3 regions of the Lysinibacillus sp. FSL K6-4013 genome follow, and region 2 is predicted to be linked to each of the others. Evidence: a T-box and tRNA genes for the amino acid it is inferred to sense, from the RefSeq annotation. Region 2 holds a T-box; the other regions hold tRNA genes.

Region 1 (9,720 bases), 400 kb from region 2:
ATGAAAAATGCTTGATTTTTTAAATGCTATATTATATATTATTACTTGTCCTTAACAAGAAGGAACGCTTGAAAATAAAGTTTTTAAAAAGTTGTTGACTTCTAGTTGAGAATGAGATAAGATAATAAAGTCGCTGAAAACGACTTAAATAAAAATGAACCTTGAAAACTGAACAAGCAAAACGTAATCAATAAAGTTTTAAGTAGCTAGCTTAGCTAGTGAACAAAACACAATTTTGGACATCAAACATGATGCCAGCAAAACAATTTGAGCTAATCAAATTTCTTTTATGGAGAGTTTGATCCTGGCTCAGGACGAACGCTGGCGGCGTGCCTAATACATGCAAGTCGAGCGAACAGAAAAGGAGCTTGCTCCTTTGACGTTAGCGGCGGACGGGTGAGTAACACGTGGGCAACCTACCCTATAGTTTGGGATAACTCCGGGAAACCGGGGCTAATACCGAATAATCTCTTTTGCTTCATGGCAAGAGACTGAAAGACGGCATCTCGCTGTCGCTATAGGATGGGCCCGCGGCGCATTAGCTAGTTGGTGAGGTAACGGCTCACCAAGGCGACGATGCGTAGCCGACCTGAGAGGGTGATCGGCCACACTGGGACTGAGACACGGCCCAGACTCCTACGGGAGGCAGCAGTAGGGAATCTTCCACAATGGGCGAAAGCCTGATGGAGCAACGCCGCGTGAGTGAAGAAGGTTTTCGGATCGTAAAACTCTGTTGTAAGGGAAGAACAAGTACAGTAGTAACTGGCTGTACCTTGACGGTACCTTATTAGAAAGCCACGGCTAACTACGTGCCAGCAGCCGCGGTAATACGTAGGTGGCAAGCGTTGTCCGGAATTATTGGGCGTAAAGCGCGCGCAGGCGGTCCTTTAAGTCTGATGTGAAAGCCCACGGCTCAACCGTGGAGGGTCATTGGAAACTGGGGGACTTGAGTGCAGAAGAGGAAAGTGGAATTCCAAGTGTAGCGGTGAAATGCGTAGAGATTTGGAGGAACACCAGTGGCGAAGGCGACTTTCTGGTCTGTAACTGACGCTGAGGCGCGAAAGCGTGGGGAGCAAACAGGATTAGATACCCTGGTAGTCCACGCCGTAAACGATGAGTGCTAAGTGTTAGGGGGTTTCCGCCCCTTAGTGCTGCAGCTAACGCATTAAGCACTCCGCCTGGGGAGTACGGTCGCAAGACTGAAACTCAAAGGAATTGACGGGGGCCCGCACAAGCGGTGGAGCATGTGGTTTAATTCGAAGCAACGCGAAGAACCTTACCAGGTCTTGACATCCCGTTGACCACTGTAGAGATATAGTTTCCCCTTCGGGGGCAACGGTGACAGGTGGTGCATGGTTGTCGTCAGCTCGTGTCGTGAGATGTTGGGTTAAGTCCCGCAACGAGCGCAACCCTTGATCTTAGTTGCCATCATTTAGTTGGGCACTCTAAGGTGACTGCCGGTGACAAACCGGAGGAAGGTGGGGATGACGTCAAATCATCATGCCCCTTATGACCTGGGCTACACACGTGCTACAATGGACGATACAAACGGTTGCCAACTCGCGAGAGGGAGCTAATCCGATAAAGTCGTTCTCAGTTCGGATTGTAGGCTGCAACTCGCCTACATGAAGCCGGAATCGCTAGTAATCGCGGATCAGCATGCCGCGGTGAATACGTTCCCGGGCCTTGTACACACCGCCCGTCACACCACGAGAGTTTGTAACACCCGAAGTCGGTGAGGTAACCTTTTGGAGCCAGCCGCCGAAGGTGGGATAGATGATTGGGGTGAAGTCGTAACAAGGTAGCCGTATCGGAAGGTGCGGCTGGATCACCTCCTTTCTAAGGATTATTTCGGAATACAAACCTTGGGTTTGTAAGATTACGTTTTGCGTTCAGTTTTGAAGGTTCATTCTTTCTGAATGAAATACTTCAAAACTTGTTCTTTGAAAACTGGATAAAACGACATTGAAATTGTAACAAACACATTTATTTTTTAAGTTTTTTTATAGGCTTAATAACTTGGTTAAGTTATTAAGGGCGCACGGCGAATGCCTTGGCACTAGGAGCCGAAGAAGGACGGCACTAACACCGATATGCTTCGGGGAGCTGTAAGTGAGCTTTGATCCGGAGATTTCCGAATGGGGGAACCCACTACGTTTAATCGCGTAGTATCTTGACGTGAATACATAGCGTCTTGAAGGCAGACCCAGGGAACTGAAACATCTAAGTACCTGGAGGAAGAGAAAGAAAAATCGATTCCCTGAGTAGCGGCGAGCGAAACGGGAAGAGCCCAAACCAAGAGGCTTGCCTCTTGGGGTTGTAGGACACTCTATACGGAGTTACAAAAGAGCGAGTTAGATGAAGCGACTTGGAAAGGTCCGCCAGAGCAGGTAAAAGCCCTGTAGTCGAAAGTTCGTTCTCTCCTGAGTGGATCCTGAGTACGGCGGAACACGTGAAATTCCGTCGGAATCCGGGAGGACCATCTCCCAAGGCTAAATACTACCTAGTGACCGATAGTGAACCAGTACCGTGAGGGAAAGGTGAAAAGCACCCCGGAAGGGGAGTGAAAGAGATCCTGAAACCGTGTGCCTACAAGTAGTTAGAGCCCGTTAATGGGTGATAGCGTGCCTTTTGTAGAATGAACCGGCGAGTTACGATTACGTGCAAGGTTAAGCTTTAGAAGGCGGAGCCGCAGCGAAAGCGAGTCTGAATAGGGCGATGTAGTACGTGGTCGTAGACCCGAAACCAGGTGATCTACCCATGTCCAGGGTGAAGGTGAGGTAACACTTACTGGAGGCCCGAACCCACGCACGTTGAAAAGTGCGGGGATGAGGTGTGGGTAGCGGAGAAATTCCAATCGAACTTGGAGATAGCTGGTTCTCTCCGAAATAGCTTTAGGGCTAGCCTCGTGATGAGAATACTGGAGGTAGAGCACTGTTTGGACTAGGGGGCCATCCCGGTTTACCGAATTCAGACAAACTCCGAATGCCAGATATTTATACACGGGAGTCAGACTGCGAGTGATAAGATCCGTAGTCAAAAGGGAAACAGCCCAGACCACCAGCTAAGGTCCCAAAGTAATCGTTAAGTGGAAAAGGATGTGGCGTTGCACAGACAACCAGGATGTTGGCTTAGAAGCAGCCATCATTTAAAGAGTGCGTAATAGCTCACTGGTCGAGTGACGCTGCGCCGAAAATGTATCGGGGCTAAACGATTCACCGAAGCTGTGGATTGACATCTACGATGTCAGTGGTAGGAGAGCGTTCTAAGTGCGTTGAAGTCAGACCGGAAGGACTGGTGGAGCGCTTAGAAGTGAGAATGCCGGTATGAGTAGCGAAAGACGGGTGAGAATCCCGTCCACCGTATGACTAAGGTTTCCTGAGGAAGGCTCGTCCGCTCAGGGTTAGTCGGGACCTAAGCCGAGGCCGATAGGCGTAGGCGATGGACAACAGGTTGATATTCCTGTACCACCTCCTCACCGTTTGAGAAATGGGGGGACGCAGTAGGATAGGGTAAGCGCGCCGTTGGTTGTGCGCGTCCAAGCAGTAAGGCGTGTGTGTAGGCAAATCCGCACACTGTAACGTTGAGCTGTGATGGCGAGTCCGTATGGACGAAGTTCCTGATTTCACACTGCCAAGAAAAGCCTCTATCGAGGTGAGAGGTGCCCGTACCGCAAACCGACACAGGTAGTCGAGGAGAGAATCCTAAGGTGTGCGAGAGAACTCTCGTTAAGGAACTCGGCAAAATGACCCCGTAACTTCGGGAGAAGGGGTGCTCTTGAGCGTGCAAGCGCATGAGAGCCGCAGTGAATAGGCCCAGGCGACTGTTTAGCAAAAACACAGGTCTCTGCAAAACCGTAAGGTGACGTATAGGGGCTGACGCCTGCCCGGTGCTGGAAGGTTAAGAGGAGTGGTTAGCGCAAGCGAAGCTGCGAATTGAAGCCCCAGTAAACGGCGGCCGTAACTATAACGGTCCTAAGGTAGCGAAATTCCTTGTCGGGTAAGTTCCGACCCGCACGAAAGGCGTAACGATCTGGGCACTGTCTCAACGAGAGACTCGGTGAAATTATAGTACCTGTGAAGATGCAGGTTACCCGCGACAGGACGGAAAGACCCCGTGGAGCTTTACTGTAGCCTGATATTGAATTTTGGTACAACTTGTACAGGATAGGTAGGAGCCAGAGATCTCGGAGCGCCAGCTTCGAAGGAGGCGTCGGTGGGATACTACCCTGGTTGTATTGAAATTCTAACCCATGCCCCTTAGCGGGGCAGGAGACAGTGTCAGGCGGACAGTTTGACTGGGGCGGTCGCCTCCTAAAAGGTAACGGAGGCGCCCAAAGGTTCCCTCAGAATGGTTGGAAATCATTCGTAGAGTGTAAAGGCACAAGGGAGCTTGACTGCGAGACCTACAAGTCGAGCAGGGTCGAAAGACGGGCTTAGTGATCCGGTGGTTCCGCATGGAAGGGCCATCGCTCAACGGATAAAAGCTACCCCGGGGATAACAGGCTTATCTCCCCCAAGAGTCCACATCGACGGGGAGGTTTGGCACCTCGATGTCGGCTCATCGCATCCTGGGGCTGTAGTCGGTCCCAAGGGTTGGGCTGTTCGCCCATTAAAGCGGTACGCGAGCTGGGTTCAGAACGTCGTGAGACAGTTCGGTCCCTATCCGTCGTGGGCGTAGGAAATTTGAGAGGAGCTGTCCTTAGTACGAGAGGACCGGGATGGACACACCGCTGGTGTACCAGTTGTCTTGCCAAAGGCATCGCTGGGTAGCTATGTGTGGACGGGATAAGTGCTGAAAGCATCTAAGCATGAAGCCCCCCTCAAGATGAGATTTCCCATTACGCAAGTAAGTAAGATCCCTCAAAGACGATGAGGTAGATAGGTTCGAGGTGGAAGTGTGGTGACACATGGAGCTGACGAATACTAATCGATCGAGGACTTAACCAATATGTTTGAAGCATTCAATGCACCGTTTATCCAGTTTTGAAAGAACAATTCTTTCAACAAAAAAAGAGAGCTTCAAGACGCAAGTAGTACAAGGAAGCAAACAAGTGATTGAAGGAGCGTACTTATTACGTGACTGATTGAACGAGAGCAGCTGACGCAGTAATACGCCGTGTATTGGAGGTCGAATAAGTCTAGTGATGATGGCAAAGAGGTCACACCCGTTCCCATACCGAACACGGAAGTTAAGCTCTTTAGCGCCGATGGTAGTTGGGGGCTTCCCCCTGTGAGAGTAGGACGTCGCTAGGCATAACACCCAGGAGGATTAGCTCAGCTGGGAGAGCATCTGCCTTACAAGCAGAGGGTCGGCGGTTCGAGCCCGTCATCCTCCACCATATGCCGGTTTAGCTCAGCAGGTAGAGCAACTGACTTGTAATCAGTAGGTCGTGGGTTCGATTCCTATAGCCGGCACCATTTTTTCGAGCCATTAGCTCAGTTGGTAGAGCATCTGACTTTTAATCAGAGGGTCGAAGGTTCGAGTCCTTCATGGCTCACCATTTAGAAATAATAATAAGCGGGTGTGGCGGAATTGGCAGACGCACTAGACTTAGGATCTAGCGCCGCAAGGCGTGGGGGTTCGACTCCCTTCACCCGCACCATTATTTTCATTGCCAGATAAAAAACTTATGCACATGCGGAAGTAGTTCAGTGGTAGAACACCACCTTGCCAAGGTGGGGGTCGCGAGTTCGAACCTCGTCTTCCGCTCCAAATGTGCCGGGGTGGCGGAACTGGCAGACGCACAGGACTTAAAATCCTGCGGTAGGTGACTACCGTACCGGTTCGATTCCGGTCCTCGGCACCATTTTTAAATGCGCCCGTAGCTCAATTGGATAGAGCGTCTGACTACGGATCAGAAGGTTATGGGTTCGACTCCTGTCGGGCGCGCCAAAAGAACAACGGGAAGTAGCTCAGCTTGGTAGAGCACTTGGTTTGGGACCAAGGGGTCGCAGGTTCGAATCCTGTCTTCCCGACCATTTCCAAAAATTATGGGGCCTTAGCTCAGCTGGGAGAGCGCCTGCCTTGCACGCAGGAGGTCAGCGGTTCGATCCCGCTAGGCTCCACCATAAGTAAATTAACCAGTATAAAGATCCTGGCGGCGTAGCTCAGCTGGCTAGAGCGTACGGTTCATACCCGTAAGGTCGGGGGTTCGATCCCCTCTGCCGCCATCTTAAAGGACCTTTAGCTCAGTTGGTTAGAGCAGACGGCTCATAACCGTCCGGTCGCAGGTTCGAGTCCTGCAAGGTCCACCATTTATATATTGTAACGGAGGTATACCCAAGTCTGGCTGAAGGGATCGGTCTTGAAAACCGACAGGCGGGTAACACCGCGCGGGGGTTCGAATCCCTCTACCTCCTCCAGTTTTAAATTTTTATAAATGGTGCTTTAAAAACTCGAAACAGCATAAAATTATCGCGGGGTGGAGCAGTGGTAGCTCGTCGGGCTCATAACCCGAAGGTCGTTGGTTCAAATCCGGCCCCCGCAACCAAAAGGTCCCGTGGTGTAGCGGTTAACATGCCTGCCTGTCACGCAGGAGATCGCCGGTTCGATCCCGGTCGGGACCGCCATTTTTAAAATCAAAGTCATGAGAAGCAAAAGAGTGAGCAAGCTTAGCATGGACGAAATGGGTCAGTAGCTCAGTTGGTAGAGCATTAGATTGAAGCTCTAAGTGTCGGCGGTTCGATTCCGTCCTGACCCACCATTTATGCGGGTGTAGTTTAATGGTAAAACCTCAGCCTTCCAAGCTGATGTCGTGGGTTCGATTCCCATCACCCGCTCCAAGGGCCTATAGCTCAGCTGGTTAGAGCGCACGCCTGATAAGCGTGAGGTCGATGGTTCGAGTCCATTTAGGCCCACCATTATTCCGAAGTAGCTCAGTTGGTAGTAGCACCTGACTGTTAATCAGGTTGTCGCAGGTTCGAGTCCTGCCTTCGGAGCCATTTTTTATTTTGGGGAAGTACTCAAGAGGCTGAAGAGGCGCCCCTGCTAAGGGTGTAGGTCGGGTAACCGGCGCGAGGGTTCAAATCCCTCCTTCTCCGCCATGGGCCCGTTGGTCAAGTGGTTAAGACACCGCCCTTTCACGGCGGTAACACGGGTTCGAATCCCGTACGGGTCATACTAAAAACAGTAGATGCAAATGCATCTACTGTTTTTTTATATTCATAGATACAAAATTTACTCTTGATTCAATGCATTTTCATCCATATAAACTACTTCCCAGATGTGCCCGTCTACATCCTGAAAGCCCCAACCATACATAAATCCATGATCTTGTGGTTCACTATAAGGTTTACCACCAGAGGCAAGTGCCTTATTCACTAATTGATCTACTTGTTCTCGATTTTCGGCAGAAAGACATAAGATTGCTTCTGCAGAAGTAGTAGTATCTGTAATTTCTTTCTTACTAAATCCTTTAAATCGTTCTTCAACCATTATCAAAACAAAGATATTCTCATTAATAATCATTGAGGCTGTTGTTTCATCACTAAATTGTTGATTGAACTCAAAACCTAATTCCTTAAAAAAACGAATGGATTTGTTTAGATCTTTTACTGGTAAATTGATAAAGATATTTTTCGATTGAAAAGCCATTTAGTATCACCTCCAAATTGACAGTATCATGGGGCATAAAGGCTTGTCAATTATAGCAATGCAGACGAAAATGGAAGCCATTAGCACTATTGAAAGCGGGTGTTATATCAACAAAAACAGAAAGGTTATGTCTTATAACCTTTCTGTTTCACGTTGTTGAAAAACAACCCTGTCAATGAAATCCCTGTGAATTTCCACAGGGATTTTTTGAATTATTCAAAAGAATCTTCTATAATTTTATATGTGAGATGGAGTCCAACTTGTTTTAGTGAACGGAGCTTGGTCCATTTCTTAAAGTTTTGAATGAGTGCGATCATCAAAACTTGTGTTTTTACTTTGGGTATACCACGGTATCTGGCATAACGGAGACCGTGGTATTCTTTGCTATGGGCAAAGCTTAGTTCAATCGTTTGTGGTCGGACAGTTTTTAAAATTTTCCCTTTCCATGATAATCTCATTTCTCTTAGACGATCATAGGTTTTTTGATGAATAGAAAGCCTTAAAATACGGTCTTTTTCGTTTAAAGCGTACGGGCAGTTTTTGCAGCTTCCTTTTGATGCTTTAAATTCGTGATAGCCTTTGCGCGTTGATGTTGTATAACGAAACGGTACGCCCATTGGACAAGCATACGTCGTTTCGTTTAACTTTTTGAATTGATGACGCCGACAGCTTGGATGTTCTTTTGTCTGGCTTCTTTTATAAGGTATGGAGACAAAAAAGCCTCGTTTAAAGAGCTCATTCGCACATTGTGCATTATAATAGCCAGCATCTAATGTAATTTCTTTCGCATACTGCTGAAATAGTTCATGCAATTGATTCAGCTGCTGAGGTAAAATTTGATGTCCAGGTCTATTTGCTGCTGTGATTTCAGAGGCAATAATAAATCCATGTAATGTATCGACAATACGATGTTCATAATACGCAAATTGCCCTCTCTCCACATGTTTAACGGATAGGCGCGCATCTTCATCGACAGGACTAAAATTCGTTGGATGAAATATCACTTTAGATAGGGCCGGCTTTAATGGTTTTTTTCCTTGTTTTTCGCGGAATTGATTGATTCGTTTTAAATCGTTCTCATTCTCTTCAACCATTTTTTTCACAAGGAGCCGTTGACGAAAACGTTTATTGGCATTGGCCTTTAACTCCGTTTCATCTGCAGCCCACGTTTTATTCGCAATAAATCCTTCCTGATGAATGGCCCACACTTGTTCATTAAACAACGCTAACCAAAATGGAGGTCCTTTCAGACGTTCCCATAAAAAACGAGAAATTGTACTATGATGAGGTACTTTTTCAAATAGATGAATCCCTAGAAACCAACGATACGTGGCATTTGATTGAACTTGTTTACACGTCAAACGGACAGATCGAAACCCTTCTAGACTTTGAATCAATAATATCTTCACCAAAATAATCGGATCTTTAGACGGACGCCCGGTAGGTGTATTTGAATAATAGCGCATCAACTTTTTTAAAATCGATTGCCAATCAATTAATTGATCCAATTGCACTAACAGGTGGCTCTTATCATACATAGCTAAATAAGCCTCCCGATTTTTTTCGATGGTCTGTCTTGAAGTAGTAAAGAACATAAAAATCCCTCCAATTCATTTCATAGAATTGAAAGGACTTTACCCGATTTTTCAAAAAAATTTCATTGACTAAATAGTTTATCAACAGAATGAAACAGAAAGGTTATGTCTTATAACCTTTCTGTTTAAAAAGTTTAACTATTTATCCTCTGGCTAGCATTCTTTCAAGTGAGCTAAGAGCTTCAGCAGTAGTATGTTCATCTACTTGTATACGGTTATGAGGTTGCCCTTGCTCGATACTTTCTAAGCTCCATAACAAATGCGGAAGGTCGATGCGATTCATTGTTAAACAAGGACAAAAGTTTTCATTTAAGGAGACAATATGTTTATCAGGATGCTGCTTAATAATGCGATTGACAAGGTTCATTTCTGTTCCAATTGCCCATGCAGATCCGCTTGGAGCTCGATTGATTGTATCAATAATGTATTTTGTGGAGCCTGCATCATCAGCTGCTGCTACCACTTCACGGCTGCATTCAGGGTGAACGATAATGCTCATAGTTGGGTGTTTTTTACGAATAACCTCTGT
Region 2 (9,720 bases):
CAATGTTTTTAATTGCTATTTTTTGATATGTGTATTCAACACGCCTTCATTCGTAGAAGGCGTGTTTTTGTTATGAAAGGAAGGTGATGAGAAATGGATAGTAGTCCTGAACCGAATAAGTATCATTTAGGCAAACGGAAACACATAAAAAGTCATCGATTTCTGATCACCGACGCAGACAAAAGGTGATAAAGGATGACCTTTTGTTTCCCTCAATAACAAAACACGAGGTGAAATGCAATGATTAAAATCCACTATTATAATAGCGGCAGCAAGACAGTCCAACATGATTTCAATATGATGGATTTCCAACTTCCTATTCATAACGGAGACTTATTATGGGTAGATTTATATGCGTATAGTTATAATGAATTGAATAATATAGCAGATGTATTTGGCTTTCATCCACTAGCTGTGGAGGATTGCTTACATGAGGGCTCACGTCCGAAAATGGATAGTTATGGTGATTATAAATTTTTTGTGCTTCATGCACCAATCTATAATGAAAAAAGTAACAATGAAATTACAACCGTTGAATTAAATATTTTTATGGGTCCAAACTATATTGTGACTGTGCATAAACAAAAGTTGCAATGGCTAGGCAACATGGAGAATGTTTGTATCAATAGTCCAAAATATTTGGAAAAGGGTACTGATTTTTTATTGCATACCATTATTGATGGAATTACAGACGAATACTTCCCCGTATTAGAACGAATTCGAGCACGTATAGATGAACTGGAAGAAGAGATTTATGATTATCAACCGAAAGTGGTGACTGAGGAATTTCTTGCACTGAAGCGGACAATTATTTTAATTCGTCAGGCCATAATGCCACAAAGAAGAATTTTTTCAACAGCCAATGGCCAGTGGAAATTTGATATTCAAGAAGAAAATATTCCATTCTATAAAGATTTGAATGACCATCTAGAACGGATTGTCGACTCTACAGAGACTTACCGCGATTTAGTTAACAGCACGCTTGATACGTATTTTTCAATAATCAGTGGTAAATCTATTGAAAAGCTGAATTTATTAACGGTCATTTCGACAATTATGTTGCCGCTATCTGTAATTACTAGCTTTTTTGGTATGAATGTACCTTTACCTTATCAGGATTCACCCTATACAACTATTGCTATCAGCGCCTTTTTAGTCATTTTCACGTGGGGTATGTGGGCATATTTCAAAAAAATGATTGCTTAGTTTGTGTTAGTCATACTAGTACTAATTGACAGCGCAATAGATTTTTTTTATAATTTTCGATAGAAAAAGTAAAAACGATGATGGAAAAAGTACGTATTTGTGTGTGGACAAGAAAGGGATTTCTAGGCTGAAAAAATCCTCACAGCAGCAAATGCCGAAAGCTACTCCAGAGTGCAGCTAATCCCTGCCGTTCACTGACGTTACAAGTGCTAAAGAGGTAAGTAAAAATTTTTACTTACAACTAGGGTGGTACCGCGAGACTAATGACAAGTCCTCGTCCCTTTTTTGGGGATGAGGGCTTTTTTTATTTTCTTCGGTAAATCGCAGGATTCGTATCGTGATTTTACAATATTAAATAGGAGGAATTTATCCAATGAAAGCAGTAGATATTCGCCGTATGTATTTGGAATTTTTTAAAGAAAAGGGGCATCATCATGAGCCATCAGCACCACTTGTGCCGATAAATGACCCATCACTCCTTTGGATCAACTCAGGTGTTGCAACATTGAAACCATATTTCGATGGACGTATTATTCCTGATAATCCACGTATTACAAATGCACAAAAATCGATTCGTACCAACGATATTGAAAACGTTGGGAAAACAGCTCGACACCATACATTCTTTGAAATGTTAGGAAATTTCTCTATTGGTGACTACTTTAAAAAAGAAGCAATTCATTACGCTTGGGAATTTTTGACAGATAAAAAATGGATGGGCTTTGATCCAGCGTTATTATCCATTACGATTCACCCAGAAGATCAGGAAGCATATGATGTTTGGCATCAGGAGATTGGTATTCCAGAAGAACGTTTAATTCGTTTAGAAGGAAACTTCTGGGATATCGGAGAAGGTCCATCTGGTCCAAACTCTGAGATTTTTTATGATCGCGGTGTAGAATACGGCTCAGATGAGAATGATCCTGAAATGTATCCAGGTGGGGAAAATGAGCGTTATCTTGAAATTTGGAATCTTGTGTTCTCTCAATTTAACCATAATCCTGACGGTACTTACACGCCACTACCAAAGCAAAATATTGATACAGGTATGGGCTTAGAGCGTATTGTATCAGTCGTTCAAAATGTACCAACGAACTTTGATACAGATTTATTCATGCCAATCATTGAAAAAATCGAGGAATTTGCCAACCGTAAATATAAGCGTCCTGGTGAAGTAGATTTAAATGAAATCTTTGGCTCAGAAGAAGATATTAATACACCATTTAAAGTGATTGCAGATCATATCCGTACAGTAGCATTTGCAATAGGCGATGGTGCCCTGCCATCAAACGAAGGCCGTGGCTATGTATTACGCCGCTTACTACGACGTGCTGTTCGTTATGCTAAACAAATTGGTATTGAAAAACCATTTATGTTTGAACTTGTACCAACTGTGGGTAAAATTATGGAAGACTTCTATCCAGAAGTTACGGAGAAATGCGAATTTATTCAACGTGTCATTAAAAATGAAGAAATTCGTTTCCATGAAACATTAGATGGTGGTTTGACTATCTTTAATGAAGTAGTGGAATCTCAAAAAGCAGCCGGTCATGATTACATTCCAGGAGCAGATGCTTTCCGTTTATATGATACTTACGGATTCCCAATCGAGTTAACGGAAGAATATGCAGAAGAAGTAGGCATGAAAGTAGATCATGAAGGTTTTGAGGCAGCAATGGAAGAACAACGTGAACGTGCGCGTGCTGCTCGTCAAGATGTTGACTCTATGCAAGTACAGAATGAAGTATTAGCAAACTTAACGGTGGAAAGTGAATTTGTTGGCTATGATACGTTAACAGCTAGTACTGAAATCGCTGCAATGATCGTCAATGGTCAAGTAGCAAAAGTCGCTTCAGAAGGTCAAGAAGCATTGGTTATTTTAGCGAAGACACCATTCTACGCTGAAATGGGTGGCCAAATTGCCGATAGTGGGACAATTTCAAATGATAGCTTTACGGCTATTGTAAAAGATGTTCAAAAAGCACCGAATGGTCAACCGCTTCATACGGTAGTAGTTGAATCTGGTGAAATGCATGTGGAAGATGCAGTGCAAGCAGTGGTCAATCGTGATGATCGTAATTTAATCATTAAAAACCATACAGCGACACATATTATGCAACGTGCATTAAAAGATGTGCTAGGCGATCATGTGAACCAAGCTGGATCATATGTAGGCCCTGATCGTTTACGCTTTGACTTCTCTCACTTTGGTCAAGTTACAAAAGAAGAATTACAACAAATTGAACGTATTGTAAATGAAAAAGTGTGGGATGATATAGAGGTCGTTATTGAAGAAAAAGGCATTGATGAAGCAAAAGCAATGGGTGCTATGGCATTATTCGGTGAAAAATATGGAGATGTTGTACGTGTAGTATCAATTGGAGATTATTCAATTGAGCTATGTGGTGGTATCCATGTTAAACGCTCTTCTGAAATTGGCTTCTTCAAAATTGTTTCAGAAGGTGGTATCGGTGCAGGTACTCGTCGTATTGAAGCTGTTACAGGAAAAGTGGCTTATGAAGCAGTAAAAGAAGAAGAAGCATTATTAAATGATGCAGCAGCATTACTAAAAGCAAATGCGAAAGATATTGTCACAAAAGTACAGGCATTACAAGCCGACTACAAAGAATTACAACGTGAAAACGAAGCATTATCTCAAAAAATTGCCAATGCACAGGCAGGGGCAGTTGTGGATGCCGCTCAAACAATTGGAGATGTAACAGTGCTATCTACAAAAGTGGAAGCGAAGGATAACAATCAACTTCGTCAAATGATGGATGACCTGAAAGCGAAGATGCCAAAAGCAGTCATTGTTCTTGGAGCAGTTGATGGTGAAAAAGTTATGTTATGTGCTGGCGTTTCAAAAGAATTAGTTGGTGGCAATTACCATGCGGGGAATATTGTGAAAATGGTTGCAGAAGCATGTGGTGGTAAAGGTGGCGGTCGTCCAGATATGGCGATGGCAGGTGCAAAAGATGCATCAAAACTTGATGAAGCACTACTTTCTGTGTATGATTATGTTAAATCCATTTAATTAATTCACCAAAACATGTTATAATAAAGAGAAATTGGAGATGAGCTTGTTTGCACATCTCCTTATTTCTGAAAGCGAGGTGCTGGTCATGAGTTCATTTGATCAAACGATGAAATTTAATTTTCCAGAAGAATCAATGGAACAGGAAGTCAAGCAGGTAATGTTGAAAGTTCATTCTTCATTAGAGGAAAAGGGATATAACCCTATCAATCAGATTGTTGGTTACTTACTTTCTGGTGATCCGGCGTATATTCCTCGCCATCAGGATGCTCGTAATTTAATTCGCAAGCTTGAGCGTGACGAAATTCTAGAGGAGCTTGTTAAATTTTATATTAAAAAGAATAACGAGGACTAGAAATGAGAATTATGGGATTAGACGTTGGGTCAAAAACTGTGGGTGTTGCTGTAAGTGATGCACTTGGTTGGACCGCCCAAGGTATTGAAACCGTAAAAATTGATGAGGCTAATGGTGAGTTCGGTATTGACCGTATCGCCGAGCTAGTAAAGGAATATACTATAACAGAATTTGTTGTAGGATACCCAAAAAACATGAATAATACGGTAGGACCGCGTGGTGAAGCATCCGAGAACTATAAAAAGTTGTTGGAAGAAACATTTTCACTACCCGTCAAGTTATGGGATGAACGTTTAACGACGATGGCTGCAGAACGTATGCTGATCGAAGCGGACGTGAGTCGCAAAAAGCGCAAGCAGGTCATTGATAAAATGGCAGCTGTGATGATTTTACAAGGCTACTTAGATAGCAAAAATTAATTGATGAGGTGACAATGCATGGCACACGAGCATAACCATGAAGAAGAACTACATGTTCAACACATTACAGTGATTGACGAGAACGGAAACGAGCAGCTTTGTGAAGTGATTCACGTTCATGAATCTCCAGAGTTTGGCAAATCATATGTATTTTACTCAATGGTAGGCGCAGAGGAAGACGAAGATGGCTCCGTTGAAATCTTCGTATCTTCATTTGTACCATCTGAAAATGGTGAAGATGGTGAATTAACACCAATCGAAACTGAAGCAGAGTGGGATATGGTAGAGGACGTTTTAAACGCTTTAGAGGATGAATACGAAGACTAAACTTCTAACTCAAAGCTTGGAACAAGGATCGCAGCTTGCAGTCCTTGTTCCTTTTTTATTGACACTCTTCTATATGTAGAAGAATTGTTGGGACCTGCTCATAAAGTGAGGGGATTCGCTCAGAAATAGAGTGAAAGTGCTCTAAGAATGTGAGAACCCGCTCAAAAGTAGAGAAAAAGCGCTCCTAAACAGGGAAAACCGCTCAAAAATTGGAGAAGCTATCTAAAAAGTGCCTAACCTCAAAAAACGATTTAATAAATGACATCAAATTGTCATAAAGGAGGAAACTGTATGAATGAAGAAACGCAAGAATTTATGATCATTGGGAAAGATGGTAAGGAACAGCAGTGTCGTGTGGTCTTTACCTTTGATGCGGAGGACAAGTCCTATGTGTTATTTTCCCTTGTAGATGAAACAGGTCAAGAAATCCCAGGAGACCTTTCGGCGATGACTTTTGATTACGATGATAATACAGGTGAGATGACCAATTTACAGCCTGTTGAAACAGATGCAGAATGGGAAATGATTAATGAAGTGGTATTAACATTACTAGATGAATTTGAAGAAGAACCACAGCTAATTACTGTGACGGATGAAGAAGGAAAAGATCAAGTGTGCGAAGTCATTCATACGTTTTCATCTGAGCATTTCGGTAAATCGTATGTATTATATGTGCCAGCAACAGAAGAACCGATTGATGAGCGTGATATTTTTGCTGCCCAATATATAGCTGGAAATGAAGGTCAAATTGAAGAGCTATACCCGATTGAGTCAGATGAAGAATGGGAATTTGTAGAAGAAGTATTAAACACTTTATAGAATGAACTATTTCTAGAATGCTCAAAAATCTGCTAACGAAAGTTGTTGGCAGATTTTTTACATATGTAATTTCTCCTGAATTGTCGATTTCTGTTTGTCGTGAAAGTTGATTTCTAGTATGATATTGAATAGTGATAGGGGGGAAACCCGTGGATAACGGTTCTAAAAAACAAGAAATGTTTTCAAAAATGCAAGAAAGAAAATCTGAGGTAAAGATCGTGAGAAAAATCGTCGCACTTATTGCCATTGTTTTCGTACTAATAATTGGGGTTGTTGGTTTATTTGGGTACAATTATGTAAAAGGTGCTTTAAAACCACTGGACCCTAATGCAACGAAAACAATTGCGGTAGAAGTACCAATTGGCTCTAGTTTGTCCTCCATTTCAACACTACTAGAGAAAAAAGGTGTCATAAAAGATGCACGTGTTTTTAAATACTATGCAAAATTTAAAAATGAATCACAATTTCAAGCGGGAAATTATGATTTAACACAGGCAATGACATTTGATGAACTCATTGAAAGCTTGAAAACAGGGAAGGTATATCGTAAGCCTGTCTTTACGATGACAGTCCCAGAAGGCTTAACACTTGAACAAATTGGGAAAGTGATTGAAAAGAAAACACCGTACACACAAAAAGAATTTATGGATCTTGTGACGAGTGACACATTTGTTCAACAAATGATGGCTAATTATCCTGAGCTAGTTACAGAGGCTGTTTTAGCTGACAACATTCGCTATGACTTAGAGGGCTATTTATATCCAGCTACGTATTCTTATTATGAAGAAAAACCATCTTTACAAGCGATTGTAGAAGAGATGGTAGCAGCCATGAACAATGTGGTGAAGAACTATAGTGATGTTTTAGCTGAAAAACAAATGTCCGTACATCAGCTATTAACATTTGCTTCATTATTGGAAGAAGAAGCGACTGCTCAAACGGATCGAGAGACTATTGCAAGTGTCTTCTATAATCGAATCAATGAAGGGATGCCACTCCAAACAGACCCAACCGTGCTCTATGCACTGGGTGATCACAAGGATCGTGTTCTATATGAAGATTTAGAAGTGGATAATGCCTATAACACTTACAAAAATAAAGGTCTACCACCTGGTCCAATAGCAGGTGCAGGTAAAACTTCGATTGAGGCATCATTAAATCCAAGTCAAACAGATTATTTCTACTTCCTAGCAGATAAAGAGGGTGTCAACCACTTCTCAAAAACCTATGATGAGCATTTGCAGAAGGTAGAAAAATATTTACGAAAAGAAGAGTAAACGTATAGGAAGAGCAAAAATCATATAGCAAACAGATGGATAGAAGGAAAGAAAAATAGCTTTCCTTCTATTTTCATGCTATTATAAAGTGTGATTTTTGATCAATCCGTTCATTTATGCGGGACAAATATGCGTGGTGGCAATTGTTTGAGCATATCGAAGCAATTGCTCATTTTTGTATGGCAAAGTACCAAGACATCACGTTTGGTCTTTTTCTTTTTGTTGATAAATGATGAAGTACAGACAACGGCAAACGCTCGTTGCCTTTTAAATGAGGGTGGAAACAATGGAATTATCAGATGCATATATACAATCATTTATACAGCCACGTAATGAATTGCTTTTAGAAATGGAAGCATTTGCGGAGGAGCATCACGTACCGATCATGCAGCTGGCAGGTATTGATGCATTAAATCAACTGTTGCGTATTCAAAATCCGTCAAAAATTTTAGAGATAGGTACAGCAATTGGTTACTCTGCTATTCGTATGGCAGAGGCATTGCCTTATGTCCAAATTGTTACAATTGAACGTGATCAAGATCGTGTAGCAAGGGCAAAAGCCTATATTAAACGGTCGACTGTATCCGATCGAATTACGGTCATTGAGGGTGACGCTTTAGAAGTGGATGACGAGGCCATTAACACAACATTCGATGCGGTCTTTATTGATGCTGCGAAGGGACAATACCAACGCTTTTTTGAAAAATATGCACCTTTAGTAAAATCAGGTGGGGTATTGTATATCGATAATATGTACATGCATGGTTTGTCTGATTTAGAGTTGAAGGATGTTCCACGTCGTAAGCGAACAATGATTCGCAATTTAAAAAACTTCACGGATTGGATTATGCAGCACCCAGATTATACAAGTGCTTTTTTACCAGTCGGTGATGGTTTATTACTATGTTTGAAGAGGTGACTACTATGAAAAAACCAGAATTGCTTGTGACACCACAATCATTAGAACATATAAAAGCACTTTTAGTCGCTGGAGCAGATGCTTTTGTTATTGGTGAACAACAATTTGGTCTACGTCTAGCAGGAGAGTTCTCCGTTGAAGAAGTAGAAGAAGCGACAAAGCTTATTCATGAAGCGGGTAAAAAGGTATATGTTGCAGTCAATGCACTTTTCCATAATGAGAAGCTAGAGGCACTTGCTGATTATTTAAATGAAATGCAACGTATCGGTGTGGACCGTTTAATCTACGGTGATCCAGCGGTTCTCATTATTCGTAGAGAGCAAGGTGTTACGATTCCGTTACATTGGAATCCAGAAACGACAGCTACAAACTGGTTTACGGCTAATTACTGGGGGAAACGTGGTGCAACGCGTGCAGTGTTAGCGCGTGAGCTTTCTCTTGATGAAGTATTAGAAATTAAAGAAAATACCGAAATGGAAATTGAAGTACAAGTACATGGCATGACATGTATGTTCCAATCAAAACGTCCATTACTCGGCCATTATTTCTTATATCAAGATAAAGTAATGGCTATTGAAAATCGCCAGGAAAATCGTAATATGTTCCTACATGATGATGAACGAAATAATAAATATCCAATATATGAAGATGTAAATGGTACACATATTTTCAGTCCAAATGATATGTGTATTATTGATGAACTAGGCGAATTATTTGAAGGTGGCATCGATGCTCTGAAAATTGAAGGTGTACTTCAAGCGCCAGACTATGTAGTCGTGGTAACAGAAGCTTATCGAAAAGCAATCGATACGTATTTTGACGAATCAGAAGAGGCATATGAAGAAATAAAAGACGATTTATTAGCAAAAATTGAAGATATTCAACCAGCTATTAGACCATTAGATACTGGCTTTATCTTCAAGGAAACAGTTTACTAGGAGGGGACAATAACATGGCATTAGCGTTAGAGCAAAATGACAAAATCCGTGAGATTGTCAACGGTAAACGTGTCATTACTAAAAAACCAGAGCTACTTGCACCAGCTGGTAGTTTAGAGAAATTAAAAATAGCTGTCCATTACGGAGCAGATGCTGTATTTATCGGTGGGCGAGAGTTTGGTCTACGATCGAATGCGGATAACTTTTCAATTGAAGAGATGCGTGAAGGTGTAGAATTTGCCAATCAATATGGTGCGAAAATATATGTAACAACAAATATTTTTGCCCACAATGAAAATATGGATGGCTTAGAGCGTTATTTAAAGGATATTGAATCAGTGGGCGTAACTGGTATTATTGTAGCAGACCCGCTCATTATTGAAACATGTCGTACAGCAGCACCTAAGCTTGAAATTCACCTTTCTA
Region 3 (9,720 bases), 390 kb from region 2:
TTATAATATCTGCTCCTGCCTTGATAGCTTCTTCTAACTGTTCTTTTGTTTCAATTTCAACTTCAATTTTTACGGTATGCCCGACTTTCGCTCTTGCGGCTTGAACTGCGTTTGCTATGCTACCAGCAAAGGCAATATGATTATCCTTTAGCATAATTGCGTCATACAGGCCATTACGATGATTAAAAGCACCACCAATTCGAACAGCATATTTATCTAACATACGCAGTCCTGGTATTGTTTTACGGGTATCACATATTTTTGCATGAGTACCTACTGTTTCTTGAACGGCACGATTGGTCGCCGTTGCAATAGCAGACATTCGTTGAATAAGATTTAAAATGACACGCTCACCTATTAATAACTTTTGTAAGGGACCTTTAATCACAGCAAGCACATCACCTGACTTAACCATCTCTCCATCTTTTTTATGAAGGTTGACTTCGATTGATCGATCGAGTAAGAGAAAGCCATGCTCAATAATGAGTGCCCCGCAAAAAATTCCGCTTTCTTTCGCGTAAAAAGAAAAAGATCCTAGTTGATCGGCTGAAAAGATAAATTCACTCGATAAATCCCCATCTCCTAAATCCTCATTAAAAAATTGTTTGAGCATTTCCTCGAGTTTGATGATATTCATACAATGAGTTCCTCACTTTCATTTGTCCTTGCGAAAAAATAATCCATCGGCTTGCCCATTGTGCTTCCATTTCGGGTTTATCCGTCCGAATATGAGCTCCTCGTGTTTCCGTTCGCGTAATTGCTGCATGTGCCATTAATGTGGCGACTACATGCATCATAAATAATTCCAACTCAGCTAGTTCGAGACCATTTAAATTAACGTGAAGAAGTGATTGCAAGGAGGGCAATTGCTGAACAAAATGCTGCAAGTCATCAATATTTCTAACAATACCTAGGAACTGCATCATGTGTTGCTGTAATTGTGGTTTGCTAAATAAAGATGGCATTTTATCAGTACAATGAGGGTTTTCAAGTAAAAAATTTTTTTGATGACACCCTTTTTGAATGATGAACTGTGCCATTTTTTGACCAAATGTAATACCTTCCAATAGTGAATTACTTGCTAAACGATTTGCTCCATGTACGCCTGTACAGGCAACCTCACCGACTGCATATAGGTTAGGTATAGTAGTTCTTCCTTTGTCATCAGCAATAACACCACCCATCAAGAAATGACTTCCTGGAGCCACGGGGATAAGGCCATCCTGTAAATGAACGTGATTATCATGGCACAGCTGAGCAATTGTTGGAAATTTTGCTTCAAAGTCTTGAATGTTAGTGATATCAATAAACGTTTCTTCACCAGCTGCACGTTTTGTAAATAGGGCAAGTGCCGTAATATGTCTTGGTGCTAGGTCAAGTTGAGCATGTAAACCTGTCATAATGGGCTGATGCTGTGCGTTCACAAAAATACCCCCAGCACCTCTGACAGCTTCAGAAACTAATCCCTTTGCTTCATTTTTACACCAAAGAAGACTCGGGTGAAATTGCATAAATTCCATATCACTAATGGCAGCGCCTGCTCGAAATGCTAATGCGATCCCATCGCCTGTATTGGTTGGAAAATTAGATGTGCTTGAATAAAGGGCACCTGCACCACCTGTCGCTAAAATAACATGATGAGCCAAGTAACGTTTTGTACCTTTTTCTCCTTTAGTTAGTACTCCTACACAGTCACCATCTGTATTTCGTAAAAGCTCATATGCCATTTCATAGCAATTGATCTTTGTTTTGGGTGAGAGTTTATGAAGCAAGTAATCTATGAAAATCTGACCAGTACGATCACCACCTGCATGTAGAATACGATGATGACTATGTGCTCCTTCAAGTCCTAGAGCAGGTTTTCCATCGACCTGCCGATCAACAGGGAGGCCATTCTTTAGATAGTTTTGCATAATCTCCGTGCCATCTTTAATAAGTGTTTTAACATGCCTTTTCTCATGATGATACTCTCCAGCTTTTAATGTATCAGCCATATGGTGTTGAATATGATCCTCCTCACTTATAACAGCAGCAATACCACCTTGTGCACGATAAGAACTACTCATATATATAGATGATTTTGTAACAATTTGTATTTGAAAATGTTCTTCAAGCAGTAAAGCAGCTTGAAGTGCAGCAATGCCACTACCAATTATAAGGACGTCTGTCTTTACATCCATAGTTATACCTTCTTTACAGTTGTCTTGACACCTATCTTTACATAAAATAAAAAAGAAAACAAGACCCTATGAACAAGAGAGGAAGAAGATGATGATTTATATGGATTATGCTGCAACGTCACCAATGATGAGAGAATCTCTTGAGGCATATGTAGAGGTAGCACAACGTTATTATGGAAATAGTGCAAGCTTGCATGATCTAGGGGGACAAGCCCTTTATTTTGTCCAGCATTCAAGAGAGGTTGTAGCCCATGCCCTCGGTGTACGTAGTGATGGCGTAATTTTTACGGGTAGTGGCACAGAAGGAAATCTAATAGCCATCTTGTCGTTAGCACTAGCCTCAAAAAAAGGAAAACACATTATTTCATCCCAAGCTGAGCATACCTCAGTGCACGCAGCTTTGAATACACTTGAGAAAAAGGGCTTTACTGTAACAAAATTACCTTTGCAGAGGGATGGCTGCGTTGATCTGAGGCAATTGCAACAAGCAATCCGTGAAGATACTGCTTTAATTACCATTCAACATGTCAATTCTGAAATTGGTTCTATCCTGCCCGTGGAGAAAATCGTAGAGATAGCAAGAAAATCAAATATTTTCTGTCATGTTGATTGTGTACAATCATTTGGCAAACTAGCTATACCAAAAGGAGCAGATGCAATTACCATCTCGGCTCATAAAATAGGTGGGCCAAAGGGATGTGGGGCCATATATATTAACCCCGCAATCCGAGTACCTGCATTAACACCAGGTGTGACACATGAGAGGGGGCTCAGAGGAGGGACATTAGATACTCCTGCAATCGTGGCCTTTGCGGCGGCAATTGAAAACTATCAATATGAATTGCAACATTATGAAACTTTAAGAAATTATTTCGAAAATAACTTACCTGAAACATGTCAGATCGTTGAGTGTAAACAGCAACTACCTAATATTTGTGGGGTAATGATGGAGAAAGTAGAGGGGCAATATGTTCTTTTAAAGTTAAATGAGGCGGGAATCTGTATCTCTACAGGTAGTGCATGTGATATTCATAGTGAATCTGGAACAAAGGCCATTCTATCAATGGGTTTTTCTTTTGAAGCGGCACGCCAATTTTTTAGAATATCTTTTGGTCCTTCTACTACACTTGATGATATTGCAAAATTAAAAAGAGAGCTTGCAAATATTTAATGAGAGGACGAGTGAAGGATTATCTATATTCTTCACTTGTTTTGAAATAGATTATAAGCTAAGAATATAGGTGAAATAAAATAAATGTTTTCTTTTGAATCAACAATTGCTATAATATTTTGCAGGGCAATATTTTCTCTTACTTAACAAAAATATCTTTTAAAAGTAATAATTTCTTTTTTTTATAAAAAAGTATTGCACAATGTTAGAAAACGTTATACAATAATTCTTGTCTTGAAGGACAGGTAAACAACTTCAAAACAAGATACATAACAAAGTCTAGTGATGATGGCAAAGAGGTCACACCCGTTCCCATACCGAACACGGAAGTTAAGCTCTTTAGCGCCGATGGTAGTTGGGGGCTTCCCCCTGTGAGAGTAGGACGTCGCTAGGCATAACACCCAGGAGGATTAGCTCAGCTGGGAGAGCATCTGCCTTACAAGCAGAGGGTCGGCGGTTCGAGCCCGTCATCCTCCACCATATGCCGGTTTAGCTCAGCAGGTAGAGCAACTGACTTGTAATCAGTAGGTCGTGGGTTCGATTCCTATAGCCGGCACCATTTTTTCGAGCCATTAGCTCAGTTGGTAGAGCATCTGACTTTTAATCAGAGGGTCGAAGGTTCGAGTCCTTCATGGCTCACCATTTAGAAATAATAATAAGCGGGTGTGGCGGAATTGGCAGACGCACTAGACTTAGGATCTAGCGCCGCAAGGCGTGGGGGTTCGACTCCCTTCACCCGCACCATTATTTTCATTGCCAGATAAAAAACTTATGCACATGCGGAAGTAGTTCAGTGGTAGAACACCACCTTGCCAAGGTGGGGGTCGCGAGTTCGAACCTCGTCTTCCGCTCCAAATGTGCCGGGGTGGCGGAACTGGCAGACGCACAGGACTTAAAATCCTGCGGTAGGTGACTACCGTACCGGTTCGATTCCGGTCCTCGGCACCATTTTTAAATGCGCCCGTAGCTCAATTGGATAGAGCGTCTGACTACGGATCAGAAGGTTATGGGTTCGACTCCTGTCGGGCGCGCCAAAAGAACAACGGGAAGTAGCTCAGCTTGGTAGAGCACTTGGTTTGGGACCAAGGGGTCGCAGGTTCGAATCCTGTCTTCCCGACCATTTCCAAAAATTATGGGGCCTTAGCTCAGCTGGGAGAGCGCCTGCCTTGCACGCAGGAGGTCAGCGGTTCGATCCCGCTAGGCTCCACCATAAGTAAATTAACCAGTATAAAGATCCTGGCGGCGTAGCTCAGCTGGCTAGAGCGTACGGTTCATACCCGTAAGGTCGGGGGTTCGATCCCCTCTGCCGCCATCTTAAAGGACCTTTAGCTCAGTTGGTTAGAGCAGACGGCTCATAACCGTCCGGTCGCAGGTTCGAGTCCTGCAAGGTCCACCATTTATATATTGTAACGGAGGTATACCCAAGTCTGGCTGAAGGGATCGGTCTTGAAAACCGACAGGCGGGTAACACCGCGCGGGGGTTCGAATCCCTCTACCTCCTCCAGTTTTAAATTTTTATAAATGGTGCTTTAAAAACTCGAAACAGCATAAAATTATCGCGGGGTGGAGCAGTGGTAGCTCGTCGGGCTCATAACCCGAAGGTCGTTGGTTCAAATCCGGCCCCCGCAACCAAAAGGTCCCGTGGTGTAGCGGTTAACATGCCTGCCTGTCACGCAGGAGATCGCCGGTTCGATCCCGGTCGGGACCGCCATTTTTAAAATCAAAGTCATGAGAAGCAAAAGAGTGAGCAAGCTTAGCATGGACGAAATGGGTCAGTAGCTCAGTTGGTAGAGCATTAGATTGAAGCTCTAAGTGTCGGCGGTTCGATTCCGTCCTGACCCACCATTTATGCGGGTGTAGTTTAATGGTAAAACCTCAGCCTTCCAAGCTGATGTCGTGGGTTCGATTCCCATCACCCGCTCCAAGGGCCTATAGCTCAGCTGGTTAGAGCGCACGCCTGATAAGCGTGAGGTCGATGGTTCGAGTCCATTTAGGCCCACCATTATTCCGAAGTAGCTCAGTTGGTAGTAGCACCTGACTGTTAATCAGGTTGTCGCAGGTTCGAGTCCTGCCTTCGGAGCCATTTTTTATTTTGGGGAAGTACTCAAGAGGCTGAAGAGGCGCCCCTGCTAAGGGTGTAGGTCGGGTAACCGGCGCGAGGGTTCAAATCCCTCCTTCTCCGCCATGGGCCCGTTGGTCAAGTGGTTAAGACACCGCCCTTTCACGGCGGTAACACGGGTTCGAATCCCGTACGGGTCATACTAAGTGCAGTAGATGAATTTACATCTACTGCACTTTTTAATTTACTAGATACTTAGATTAATAACATACCTCTATTAAATGAAAGCCTACACAGATTAATCATTCTGTGTAGGCTTGTTGTTTTTCAAATTAGCGATTAAATTTTTCGTCCTTTTCCATATGGAATGCAAAGAGGTGTACCAAATATGGGATCTGCCGTCATTTGGCAATCAAGGTCAAACACATGACTAACTAAATCAGTTGTCATAATTTCTTCTGGTTTCCCTTGACGGTAGACACCACGGTCACGCACTGTAATAATATGATCGGCATAGCGACATGCAAGATTAATATCATGTAATACCATAATAATTGTTCGCTTTTGCTGTTGGTTTAAGTCATATAGTAAATCTAATACGTCTATTTGATGGGTTAAATCTAAGTATGTCGTAGGCTCGTCTAAAAGAATGATATCTGTATCTTGAGCAAGTGTCATAGCAATCCAAGCACGTTGACGTTGTCCTCCTGATAGCTCGTCTACTGGTCTATCTTGTAAATGCTCGGTACCTGTAGCTTTTAAAGCGTTTAAAACGATTTCTTCATCCTTTTCAGTCCATTGTTGACGCCAATTTTGGTAAGGGTAGCGGCCTTGTTTTACAAGTTGTAAGACAGTTAAGCCTTCTGGTGCAACAGGAGATTGGGGAAGAATAGAGAGGTTTTTAGCCACTTGTTTAGTTGATAATTTAAAAATATCCTCACCATTTAATAAAACGGAGCCTTTTTTAGGTTTTAATAATCGAGCAATGGAGCGCAAGAGTGTGGATTTACCACAGCCATTCGCTCCAATTAATACAGTAATTTCATTCAAAGGAATAGATAAATTGAGATCTTCGATAATATTGAAATCACCATAACTTAATGTTAGGGATTTGGTTAATAAAGATTCAGTCATGTAGTATAGACTCCTTTATTTATTTGGGTTTCTAAATAATAAATAGATAAAATAAGGTGCACCGATGGCAGCAGTAAAGACGCCTGCGGGTACTTCTAATGGGCTAAATGCTGTGCGACCTATAATATCTGCAACCATTACAAGTAATGCACCAATTGCTGCGGATGCTGGAATAAGTACACCGAATGATGAACCAACGATGCGTCGTGCGATATGAGGAGCCATTAATCCTACAAACCCAATGGCGCCAGCAAATGCTATAGCACTCGCTACAAGACTGGAGCATAATAGAATTAAATAAAGGCGAGTTTTTTGGACAGATTGCCCTAGGCTTGATGCTGTATCATCACCTAATTCTTGAACATTTAACTGTCGTGTGATAAATAAAGTGATAAGTAGAAGCATGATGATCAAAGGAACAACGATTTGTACTTGATCCCAATCTGCACTTTTGACACTCCCGGTAATCCACTTATTCGCTTCACTTGCTTGATAAATTGGGCCGATAATCATTAGCATTGTAGTAATTGCTTGCATGAATGCCGACACGCTAATACCGATTAAGACAAGACGATGTGGTGTGACACCATCTTTCCAAGCAAATAGGTAAACTATACATCCGACGATAGTAGCCCCTGTAAATCCTGCTAATGGCAACCATTCTATACTAACAGTTAAAGAGTGATTGGAATCACTGAAAATGGCTAAGAAACCAACAACCGCTGCCCCACCACCAGCAGATATGCCGATTATATCAGGTGAGGCAAGTGGATTTTTAATGATTCCTTGTAAAACTGCACCTGCTACGGCTAATGCCATTCCAGCAAACAAAGCCATGAAAATTCGAGGCATTCGAAAATCAATAATGATCAGTTGATCAAAATCTGAGCCGTAACCAAAAAAAGCTTGTAAAACTTTTAATGGATTGATGAATGAATCACCAAATGATGCACTAAGAAAGAAAACAGCAAGAGCTAGTAGGCAAATCACTATTAATTTTTTTATAGCTTGTACATCTAATAAAAATGAAATTTTTTGTTGAAGTAGACGAATTGTTTTTACATGTTTCATTATTTTTTTCCACCTTTTCGCGCAAGGTAAATAAAGAATGGTGTGCCAATCATAGCTGTCATGACTCCTACTGGAACTTCTTGAGGCATGATAATATAACGAGCCGCAACATCAGCCAGCAATAAAAGGATCCCCCCAAGTAAAGCAGCCATAGGAATAAGCCATCGATGATCGGTGCCGACAAACTTGCGCGCAAAATGGGGAACGACAATCCCTATAAAACCAATGGGGCCAGCAATTGCAACTGCTCCACCAGCTAAAAAAATAACAATAAGACCTACTAATATCTTCATAAGTCCTAAACGTAAACCAAGACCTCTTGCTACATCATCACCTAGAGCGAGAATATTCATTTTAGGGGAAATGATGAGAGCAGCAATCCACCCAATTACTAAATAAGGTAGAACAGAAAGTAAAATTTCAAGTTTTCTACCTTGTACAGAGCCTGCTAACCAAAACAAAACTTGATCAAGCTCTGCTTCATTTGTAGCGAGTAAACCTTGTGTAAATGATGCAAATAGGGCACTAATGGCAGCACCAGCTAAAGTTATTTTCACTGGAGTAACAGCATCTCTACCTGAGAAACTAATCCCATAAACGGATAATGCAGCGATTGCTGCACCAAGAAATGCAATCCATGCAAAAGATTGCAAGCTTGAAATGTGGAAAAAAATCATAGCAAAAACAACAGCAAAGCCTGCTCCTGCATTAATGCCCAAAATTCCAGGAGAGGCTAATGGATTTTTCGTTAAGGTCTGCATAAGCACGCCTGTAATGGCTAACGAAGCACCAACGCAACTGGCTATAAGAGCTCTTGGAATTCGAACATTTTGAATAATAAGATGCTCATTTGAATTGTTAAATTGTTTAAAAGATTCATACGTAGTTTGAATAGAGGTATTTGCATAACCGTACACAATACTGATCCCCATACAAAGAAGTAATAGTAAAACTCCTACTAGTAAAGCAATCATCTTGGAATAATTATTTTGTAATATCATATTTAACGTGTACTCTTTTCTTGGGAAATTATTAAATTAGTTATTGACATTGATAGATACATCCAATACGATTAATATCGTTCTCAGACAAATGAAAGTGATTTTCATTCTCGTCTGATATGCTTAAACATTTTATCATATACAATGGAGGAAGAAAAGGTGCAAAAAGCATTTCAAAAACTATTAGTTTTGCTGGCTGTGGTTGCTATTTTTGTTCTGGCAGCTTGCGGTACTTCTAAGGATGATACCAAAGAAGAAAGTACAAAAGAAAGCAATGCTTACAGTGTTGACCATGCAATGGGGACAACTGAAGTAAAAGACACACCAAAACGTATTGTTGTTTTAACTAATGAGGGAACAGAAGCATTATTAGCTCTAGGAATTAAACCAGTAGGTGCGGTACAATCTTGGACAGGCGATCCATGGTATGATCACATTAAGGATCAAATGGAAGGTGTGGAGGTTGTCGGTATTGAACATGAAATTAATATCGAAAAAATAGCTTCTTTGAAGCCAGATTTAATCATTGGCAATAAATTACGACAAGAAAAAGATTATGCTAAACTTAGCAAAATTGCTCCAACTGTATTTTCTGATACATTACGCGGTGACTGGAAAGAGAATTTTAAATTATACGCAAAAGCAGTAAACCAAGAAACAAAAGGTGAAGAAGTGCTAAAAGCTTACGAAGATAAGCTACAAGCACTGAAAGAAGAACTTGGAGAACAAACAAACCAAGAAGTTTCATTTGTACGCTTTATGGCTGATAAATCTCGTATCTATTACACAGATTCATTCTCAGGTGTGATTTTTGATGCTTTAGGATTTAAACGTGTTGCAGCGCAAGCAGATTTATTTAAAGATAATGCAAAACTAGGAAACTTAGCGATTGAAGTAGGGAAAGAAGCGATCCCTCAAATGGATGGGGATGTTATTTTCTACTTCACGTACATGCCAACAGGTGATGACTCAGCATTAGCAACTGAACAAGAGTGGACACAAGACCCACTATGGAAAAACCTAACGGCTGTCCAAAAAGGCAATGCACATAAAGTGGATGATGTCATTTGGAATACGGCTGGAGGCATTTTAGCTGCGAATATT

Evidence for each region. A T-box is a leader RNA that pairs with one kind of tRNA and senses whether it is charged. The one in region 2 lies ahead of alaS (alanine--tRNA ligase), so its partner is inferred to be a tRNA-Ala.
Region 1: it has a tRNA-Ala gene. The T-box ahead of alaS (alanine--tRNA ligase) is inferred to sense a tRNA for this amino acid. The anticodon was not compared.
Region 3: it has a tRNA-Ala gene. The T-box ahead of alaS (alanine--tRNA ligase) is inferred to sense a tRNA for this amino acid. The anticodon was not compared.

Annotation. Positions count from the first base shown of each region.
Region 1 covers NZ_CP152031.1:3,573,161-3,582,880, reverse strand. The annotation lists gene MHB39_RS17790 (DMT family transporter) at 1-15, shown strand, start outside; rRNA gene MHB39_RS17785 (16S ribosomal RNA) at 287-1,839, shown strand; rRNA gene MHB39_RS17780 (23S ribosomal RNA) at 2,022-4,949, shown strand; rRNA gene rrf (5S ribosomal RNA) at 5,140-5,255, shown strand; tRNA gene MHB39_RS17770 (tRNA-Val) at 5,266-5,341, shown strand; tRNA gene MHB39_RS17765 (tRNA-Thr) at 5,345-5,420, shown strand; tRNA gene MHB39_RS17760 (tRNA-Lys) at 5,428-5,503, shown strand; tRNA gene MHB39_RS17755 (tRNA-Leu) at 5,521-5,605, shown strand; tRNA gene MHB39_RS17750 (tRNA-Gly) at 5,641-5,715, shown strand; tRNA gene MHB39_RS17745 (tRNA-Leu) at 5,721-5,809, shown strand; tRNA gene MHB39_RS17740 (tRNA-Arg) at 5,819-5,895, shown strand; tRNA gene MHB39_RS17735 (tRNA-Pro) at 5,905-5,981, shown strand; tRNA gene MHB39_RS17730 (tRNA-Ala) at 5,996-6,071, shown strand; tRNA gene MHB39_RS17725 (tRNA-Met) at 6,100-6,173, shown strand; tRNA gene MHB39_RS17720 (tRNA-Ile) at 6,181-6,257, shown strand; tRNA gene MHB39_RS17715 (tRNA-Ser) at 6,273-6,365, shown strand; tRNA gene MHB39_RS17710 (tRNA-Met) at 6,419-6,493, shown strand; tRNA gene MHB39_RS17705 (tRNA-Asp) at 6,497-6,572, shown strand; tRNA gene MHB39_RS17700 (tRNA-Phe) at 6,631-6,706, shown strand; tRNA gene MHB39_RS17695 (tRNA-Gly) at 6,712-6,785, shown strand; tRNA gene MHB39_RS17690 (tRNA-Ile) at 6,787-6,863, shown strand; tRNA gene MHB39_RS17685 (tRNA-Asn) at 6,868-6,944, shown strand; tRNA gene MHB39_RS17680 (tRNA-Ser) at 6,956-7,046, shown strand; tRNA gene MHB39_RS17675 (tRNA-Glu) at 7,049-7,120, shown strand; gene MHB39_RS17670 (VOC family protein) at 7,180-7,596, opposite strand; gene MHB39_RS17665 (IS1182 family transposase) at 7,809-9,191, opposite strand; gene nadA (quinolinate synthase NadA) at 9,334-9,720, opposite strand, start outside.
Region 2 covers NZ_CP152031.1:3,174,674-3,184,393, reverse strand. The annotation lists gene MHB39_RS15780 (magnesium transporter CorA family protein) at 241-1,206, shown strand; T-box leader at 1,275-1,491, shown strand; gene alaS (alanine--tRNA ligase) at 1,580-4,240, shown strand; gene MHB39_RS15770 (IreB family regulatory phosphoprotein) at 4,329-4,595, shown strand; gene ruvX (Holliday junction resolvase RuvX) at 4,598-5,014, shown strand; gene MHB39_RS15760 (DUF1292 domain-containing protein) at 5,033-5,341, shown strand; gene MHB39_RS15755 (DUF1292 domain-containing protein) at 5,633-6,160, shown strand; gene mltG (endolytic transglycosylase MltG) at 6,310-7,437, shown strand; gene MHB39_RS15745 (O-methyltransferase) at 7,724-8,356, shown strand; gene MHB39_RS15740 (peptidase U32 family protein) at 8,362-9,294, shown strand; gene MHB39_RS15735 (U32 family peptidase) at 9,309-9,720, shown strand, end outside.
Region 3 covers NZ_CP152031.1:3,562,514-3,572,233, reverse strand. The annotation lists gene nadC (carboxylating nicotinate-nucleotide diphosphorylase) at 1-637, opposite strand, end outside; gene nadB (L-aspartate oxidase) at 594-2,180, opposite strand; gene MHB39_RS17645 (cysteine desulfurase family protein) at 2,269-3,351, shown strand; rRNA gene rrf (5S ribosomal RNA) at 3,630-3,745, shown strand; tRNA gene MHB39_RS17635 (tRNA-Val) at 3,756-3,831, shown strand; tRNA gene MHB39_RS17630 (tRNA-Thr) at 3,835-3,910, shown strand; tRNA gene MHB39_RS17625 (tRNA-Lys) at 3,918-3,993, shown strand; tRNA gene MHB39_RS17620 (tRNA-Leu) at 4,011-4,095, shown strand; tRNA gene MHB39_RS17615 (tRNA-Gly) at 4,131-4,205, shown strand; tRNA gene MHB39_RS17610 (tRNA-Leu) at 4,211-4,299, shown strand; tRNA gene MHB39_RS17605 (tRNA-Arg) at 4,309-4,385, shown strand; tRNA gene MHB39_RS17600 (tRNA-Pro) at 4,395-4,471, shown strand; tRNA gene MHB39_RS17595 (tRNA-Ala) at 4,486-4,561, shown strand; tRNA gene MHB39_RS17590 (tRNA-Met) at 4,590-4,663, shown strand; tRNA gene MHB39_RS17585 (tRNA-Ile) at 4,671-4,747, shown strand; tRNA gene MHB39_RS17580 (tRNA-Ser) at 4,763-4,855, shown strand; tRNA gene MHB39_RS17575 (tRNA-Met) at 4,909-4,983, shown strand; tRNA gene MHB39_RS17570 (tRNA-Asp) at 4,987-5,062, shown strand; tRNA gene MHB39_RS17565 (tRNA-Phe) at 5,121-5,196, shown strand; tRNA gene MHB39_RS17560 (tRNA-Gly) at 5,202-5,275, shown strand; tRNA gene MHB39_RS17555 (tRNA-Ile) at 5,277-5,353, shown strand; tRNA gene MHB39_RS17550 (tRNA-Asn) at 5,358-5,434, shown strand; tRNA gene MHB39_RS17545 (tRNA-Ser) at 5,446-5,536, shown strand; tRNA gene MHB39_RS17540 (tRNA-Glu) at 5,539-5,610, shown strand; gene MHB39_RS17535 (ABC transporter ATP-binding protein) at 5,750-6,544, opposite strand; gene MHB39_RS17530 (iron ABC transporter permease) at 6,560-7,615, opposite strand; gene MHB39_RS17525 (iron ABC transporter permease) at 7,615-8,616, opposite strand; gene MHB39_RS17520 (iron-siderophore ABC transporter substrate-binding protein) at 8,761-9,720, shown strand, end outside.